Regions from separate parts of the Paraburkholderia sp. BR10937 genome, predicted to be linked through region 1. Evidence: predicted binding sites of a transcription regulator. Region 1 holds the regulator's gene; each other region holds the start of a gene.
What was found. Region 1 encodes FliA, which starts transcription of late flagellar genes. Its sites were predicted from a motif close to CTAAAGTTTNNNNNNNNNNNGCCGNTA; they were not measured.
Positions count from the first base shown of each region.

Region 2: the regulator FliA is predicted to act here: its motif matches at 848-874, upstream of AB4Y44_RS31635 (flagellin).
Region 3: the regulator FliA is predicted to act here: its motif matches at 1,086-1,112, upstream of AB4Y44_RS08275 (DUF4088 family protein).

Region 1 covers NZ_JBFRCL010000087.1:23,489-25,750, reverse strand. Annotated here, with positions in the region: partial or broken gene AB4Y44_RS39595 (MinD/ParA family protein) at 1-734, shown strand, start outside; gene AB4Y44_RS39590 (RNA polymerase sigma factor FliA) at 1,091-1,822, shown strand; gene AB4Y44_RS39585 (flagella synthesis protein FlgN) at 1,999-2,262, opposite strand, start outside.
Region 2 covers NZ_JBFRCL010000050.1:35,041-37,302, reverse strand. Annotated here, with positions in the region: gene AB4Y44_RS31640 (aldo/keto reductase) at 1-593, opposite strand, end outside; gene AB4Y44_RS31635 (flagellin) at 961-2,136, shown strand.
Region 3 covers NZ_JBFRCL010000007.1:96,627-98,888, forward strand. Annotated here, with positions in the region: gene AB4Y44_RS08265 (AzlC family ABC transporter permease) at 25-744, shown strand; gene AB4Y44_RS08270 (AzlD domain-containing protein) at 741-1,064, shown strand; gene AB4Y44_RS08275 (DUF4088 family protein) at 1,199-1,960, shown strand; gene AB4Y44_RS08280 (ATP-dependent helicase) at 2,006-2,262, opposite strand, start outside.

The DNA of each region.
Region 1 (2,262 bases):
CGCGTGAAGGCTCGCGCGTGGTCGCAGTGACGGGCGGTGCAGGTTCGCCGGGACGCACGACCGCGGTGGTCAATCTCGCGGCGGCGCTCACCGCGCAGGGCAAGGACGTGCTCGTGATCGACGAGTGTCTGGGACCCCGCTCGGTCTGTGCGCTGGTGGGCGGTGTGAGGGGCGCAGGCAACTTCGCCGCCGTCATGCGCGGCGAGCGCACGCTCGACGAAGCCGTGGGCCGTCATGCGCTCGGCTTCGGCGTGCTGGCCGCCTCGCGCGACAACCGTGCGCAGTACACGGCCGCCCAGCTGCAGAAGGTCATTTCGGGTCCCGCGGACATCGTCCTGATCGACGCGCAGCTCGACGCCGATGGCGCGCTTTCGCCGCTCGCCATGCACGCGCACGACGTGCTGATCGTGATGCGCATCGGTGCGCAGTCGATCACGGACGCCTACGCGTGCATGAAACGGCTGCACTTCGCCCATGCGATCGCGCAGTTTCGCGTGCTCGCGAATCATGTGGCGAACGCCAGCGACGCGCAGGCCGCGATCGAGAACCTCGCGGGGGTGGCGAGCCGCTACCTGAGCGTGTCGCTCGAAAGCGCCGGCAGCGTCGCCGCCGATCAGCACATGGCGCAGGCGCTCAGGCTCGCACGCTGCATCGTCGATGCGTTTCCGTCGACGGCCGCCGCGCGCGATTTCCGCCACGTGGCCGCCGAACTGCCGCATTGGCCGATGCGACCCGCGGTCTCGGCGTGCTCGCCGGCCACGGCGCGCACCAATGCACTATTCGGCGCGAAGGACGAAGAACATGAAGCGGCGGGCCACGCACCCGCCGACGATCTGGACGACGCGCCGCAAGCCGGCGTCCAGCCCCACGCTACCCATGCAACAAACGCCGCACACAGCACGCTCGCCGCGAACGCCGATTCGTTCGTTGCGGCCGTGACGGGTGTGCATCCCGCACCCAACGCAACATCCGCGTCCGCGCCGTCCCATGTGGGCTGGCGGACCGATACGCCCGCGCAGCGGACGTCGCCGCAGCACGTCTGACGTGCGCACGACGACGCCAATCAGGGAGATGAGAAGTGGAGAGCACGATGTATAACGCTCAAGGAAAAATTTCGCAGGCCGACGTGCTCGCGAAGTACGCGCCGCTCGTCAGGCGGCTCGGCTTGCAGCTCGTCGCCAAGATGCCGGCGAGCGTGGACCTCGACGACCTGATCCAGGCCGGCATGATCGGCCTGCTCGACGCGGCCAACCGCTACAAGGAAGATCAGGGCGCGCAGTTCGAGACCTATGCGAGCCAGCGCATTCGCGGCGCGATGCTCGACGAGCTGCGCAGCAACGACTGGCTGCCGCGCAGCCTGCGCCGCACCTCGCGTGAAGTGGAAAGCGCGGTGCACAAGGTGGAGCAGCGGCTCGGGCGCTCGGCCAGCGAAACGGAAATCGCCGAGCATCTGAGCATGCCGCTCGACGAGTATCAGAGCATGCTGCAGGAACTGCACGGCAGCCAGCTCATCTACTACGAAGACTTCGACCGTTCCGCCGAGGACGAACCGTTCCTCGACCGCTACTGCGTCGATCATTCGGACCCGCTCTCGGCGCTGCTCGACGACAGCCTGCGCGGCGCGCTCGTCGAGGCGATCGACCGGCTGCCCGAGCGCGAGAAGCTGCTCATGTCGCTCTATTACGAGCGCGGCATGAACCTGCGCGAAATCGGCGCGGTGATGGAGGTGAGCGAGTCGCGCGTGTGCCAGCTGCACAGCCAGGCGGTGGCGCGCCTGCGCACGCGGCTGCGCGAGATGTCGTGGGCCGGCCAGGAGAATTGAGGCGGTAGACGCTCCGCGCGGCTGCCAGCGCGAGCCGGAGTGCAGTTGCAGTGAAAGAGCCGGGGTCGCGAGAGCGCTTCGGCTTTTTTGTTGGTGGATTGGACTCGCGCAAAACAAAAAAGCCGAAGCATCATTGCTTCGGCTTTTGTCTTTGGGCGAACGACGTGCGTGCGCGCTTACAGCCCGAACGCCGGCAGCCGCCCATCGGGACCGTACAGCATCGAGCCGTTGCCCGTTTCGCCGCGCAGGATCGAGAGCGCGCGGCGGTTATGTTCCATGCGCGTGCGAATCATCATGCCAATGGTGAGATTCTTGCGGCGCGCGCGCTCGGTCGAGCCTTTGAGCAGCGCCCACTGGCTTGCCAGACGCGCGTCGCCGTCGCAGGCCATTTCGATGCCCTTGCGGCCGCCCGGCAGGCCGAGGCCGGCCAGTTGCGCGTC
Region 2 (2,262 bases), on a different contig from region 1:
ACCGGTTCGAGGTCGGCCTCGTAGCGGGCGCGGTCGTACAGGTTGTATTCGGGCTGGATGATCTGGTACGCGGGCAGGCCGGACCTCGTCGAAACCGCGAGCGCTTCCTCGACGCGCGCGCCCGTGTAGTTCGACGCGCCGATCACACGCACCTTGCCGGCTTCGATCAGCCGCTGGTAGGCGCCTAGCGTTTCCTCGAGCGGGACTTTCTGGTCGTCCTCGTGCGAGAAGTACACATCGATGTAATCGGTCTGCAGACGACGCAGCGAATCTTCCACGGCAGCCGCGATGTTGGCGGCGGAAAGTCCCGGGCGGCGCGCATCTTTTGCGACCTTCGTTGCGATCACCACCTTGTCGCGCTTGCCGCTTTTGGCGATCCACTTGCCGATGATCGTCTCCGACTCGCCGCCCTGGTTGCCGGGCACCCACGCGGAATACACATCGGCGGTGTCGATGAAGTTGAGGCCGGCGTCGGTGAAGGCGTCGAGGATCGAGAACGAGGTGGCTTCATCTGCGGTCCAGCCGAAGACGTTGCCGCCGAACATGAGCGGGGCGACCTGCAACGAGGAAGTGCCGATCCTGCGTAGTTCCATGGGGCCTCCAGAAAAAGGGCGAACGGGGAACCGCTGAGCATACGCCGCCTCGCGGCGCACTGCAGCCGGCAGGGCGCGCAGTCATTGAAGTGCAGCCAGGGGCGCTGCACTAAACCACGCGCGATACCTGCCGTAAACACGCTTGCAAACTGCAAGACGCAGAAATGCGTGAGGGAAGCGGGAAGCACGAAGCGCGGCGTAACCGGATTTTTTATGCAGCGCGCAAATGAGGTCTCGATTGTCGGTGCTTCCCCCTCAAGTTTTTTTTACCCACGCCGACAACCTTCACTGAGGCGGCCAGCAAGATTGCACCCGCCGCGGCCATAGTGGCTTGTAACGGGCTTTCAGCCCGCTTAGGAGAATTTCCATGCTCGGAATTAACAGCAACATCAACTCGCTCGTCGCGCAACAGAACCTGACGGGCTCGGGCAGCGCGCTGTCGCAAGCGATCACGCGCCTGTCGTCGGGTAAGCGCATCAACAGCGCAGCTGACGATGCAGCAGGCCTCGCGATTTCGAACATCATGCAGACCCAGATCAACGGTCTGAATCAGGGCGTGTCGAACTCGAACGATGGCGTTTCGCTGGTTCAAACGGCATCGAGCGGTCTGTCGTCGCTGACGAGCAGCCTGCAGCGTATCCGCCAGCTGGCCACGCAAGCGGCCAACGGCTCGATGACCGCAGACGACCGCGCCGCACTGCAGCAGGAAGTCAACCAGCAAGTTTCGGAAATCAACCGTATCGCGTCGCAAACGACGTACAACGGCATGAACGTGCTGAACGGCTCGCTCGGTACCGTGTCGTTCCAGGTTGGCGCGAACGTCGGCCAGACGATCAGCCTGAGCCTGTCGCAAAACATGTCGGCGGCATCGATCGGCAGCGGCGTGCCGCAAGCCGGCCAGACGCTCGGCACGTTCAGCGGCCTGAGCCTGAGCTCGGCTGGCGTTTCGGTCGCCGCCTCGGCTGCAACCGTCACGTCGATCAATGTCGTCTCCGACGGCAGCGGCGGCTTCACGTTCACGGACCAGAACAACCAGGCTCTGAGCAACACGGCAGTCGGCGCGCTGTTCACGGCCACGGGCGCTTCGGGCACCAGCGGCAACGCCATCCAGGGCTCGGGCGGTGCGGTCTCGCTCAGCATCGCCGCCGCCTTCAATACGGCTGTCGGCTCGGCCGGTTCCGCTGCTGTCGCTTCTGTGGACGCTCAGGTCAACTCCTATAACGTGCCGACGGACGTTGCTAACGTCAACATCAGCACGGCAAGCGGCGCAAGCATGGCCATGGAGTCGATCGACAACGCCCTGAACACGCTGAACAACCTGCAGGCAACGCTCGGCGCAGCGCAAAACCGCTTCACGGCAATCGGCACGACGCAGCAAGCTCAGTCGACCGACCTGTCGACCGCCCAGTCGTCGATCCAGGACGCCAATTTCGCGGAAGAAACGGCGAACCTGAGCAAGGCGCAAGTGCTGCAGCAAGCCGGTATCTCGGTGCTCGCACAAGCGAACTCGCAACCGCAGCAGATCCTGAAGCTCCTGCAGTAATACGAGCTTCTGTAGCCCAAGCGTTGCGCGCCCGGCCGCCATACCCGTGAGCGCAACGCAAGCCAATCGGGAGGATCGCCTCCCGATTGGCGTTTTCCAGACCTGAACCGATTCACACTGCAACGC
Region 3 (2,262 bases), on a different contig from region 1:
GCCGGCGCGCGCGACACGATCCCCATGATGATCGGCGCCGCGCCGTTCGGCGTGATCTTTGGCACGCTCGTCACCTCGGGCCCGCTTTCGCTCTGGCACGGCCAGTTCATGTCGCTTGCCGTGTTCGCCGGCTCCGCGCAGTTCATCGCGCTCGGGCTGATCGCCTCGCACGCGAGCTTCGCGGTGATTCTCGCCACCACGTTCATCGTGAACCTGCGGCACGTGCTCTACAGCGCGACGCTCGCGCCCTATGTCTCGCACCTGCCGCTGCGCTGGCGCCTCGTGCTCGGCGGCCTGCTCACCGACGAGGTCTTCGCTGTCGCGTGGGCGCATTTCCGCCGCCACCCGCCCGGGGACGACGTCTCGCCGTGGCATTTCCTCGGTTCGGGGCTCTCGATGTATCTGAACTGGCAACTCTGGACTGCGGCCGGCCTGCTGTTCGGCGCGACGTTTCCGGGTCTGCAGTCGCTCGGCCTCGACTTCGCGATGGTCGCGACCTTCATCGCCATCGTCGTGCCGCAGCTGGTGGCCGTGCGCTACCTCGCCGCCGCCGCGACCGCGGGCGCGCTCGCCTTTTTCTGGCAGGGCTGGCCGTACAAGCTCGGGCTGCTCGGCGCCGTGCTCGCGGGCGTGGTGGTGGGTGTCGTGCTCTCGCGCCCGGGTTCCCCGCGCGGCGCGCGCGCCGGCAGCGAGTCCTCCCGCAAGTCCCCCAACGTCCAACGCGCCGCAGGAGCCGGGCAATGAACTACGTCGTCCTGATTCTCGGCATGGCCCTCATCACCCTGGTCATTCGCACCGCGGTGTTCGTGCTCGGCGACCGGCTGGTGTTTCCGCCGCTCGTGCGCACCGCGCTCGGCTTCGTGCCCGTCACCGTGCTCACGGCGATCATCGTGCCGATGGCGGTCTCGCCCCACGGACAAGGCGCCGAGCTGACCTGGCGTAACCCGCAGCTCGTCGGTGCGCTCGCGGCGATCGTCGTCAGCGCGCTCACGAAGCGCCCGCTTCTCACCATCGCGGTCGGGCTCGGCGTGTTCTTCCTCTGGCAAGGCGTCGTCCTGCGCTAGAGGCGAGCGTCGCCCCTTACGCTCAAGTTTCACCCCGGAGCGCCGTTAAACCCGTCAGGGCCTGCTCTGGCAGGCCACTGCTCGAACGGCGAGAGCACGCGAGAAGCGACAAGGATTACACCGGGGCAACCACAATGGGGCATATCACCCTTAACCTGAAGGACGAAACGCTTGCGTCGCTGCGCAAGGATTTCGACGCGTTCCTGCGCGTCTCGCTCAAACTCGACCCGCAGTTCGCCACGCCGGAGTTCGAGGACTACCTGCGCGCGAAGCTGCTCGACAACATGACGCCGCTCACGGAGCACGCTGTGCAGCGGCTCCTGCAGGGTGGCCAGTACGCGTGGGCCAAGCGCACGCTCGACAAGGAATTCCCCGAGGTCGTCTCGATCCTGATGCGTCAGGCGAGCGAATTCGGTTTCGGCTTCGCATCGCGGCCCGAGTGGACGCCCGACGAACTCTCGAAGCAGTGCCGCGACTGGGCTGCGGCCATCGTGAGCGAAGCCCAGGGCGACGACACGCTGGTCGATCCGCTGGCGGCGCAGATCAAATCGGGCGTGCAGGACATCCAGGCGCTCGAAGAGTCGATGCAGACGCCCGCGTGGCGCCTCACCGAGTCGCTGCGTCAGCGTGTGTACGAAGCGAAGATCGGCTGCGAACAGGCTAGCGGCAGCGCGGCGCGCGAGCGTCTGGGCGAACTGCGCGGGCTGCTGAGGCTCGGCGTCACGCATGGCGTGTTCCAGAAGCAGGAAGCGCAACAGATCATGGAGTACCTGCGCCTGCTCAAGCCCGAGATTTTCGTCGAGGAGCCCGACGACGTCTTCACGCGCCTCGCCGCGTGGATGCGCAACTTCTTCATGCCGCCGCAGCGCAGCACGGCGCGCGAGCAGCGGCGCTGAGCGCTGGCGCGCCGCCTGAAAGCGGCGCGCGCCCCGCTCTCCCCCTCAATCCCACATCTTCCTGAGCTTCGCGGCGATCTCGACCTTCGCCTGCGCGGCGGCGGCGAGTCCCGCTGCGCTCGGCGCGCTCGCCACCGGCGCGGGCGGCCATGCGCGCGATTCGAACAGCGGCAGCATGGGCGTGGCGATGAAGCGCGTGCGCGAGGCCCATACGTGCCGGTCGCCCGACGCCACCTGGTTGTGCACATAAAAGCGCTGCGGCACGACGATGTGCAGATCCTCCTTCGCGCGCGTCATCGCCA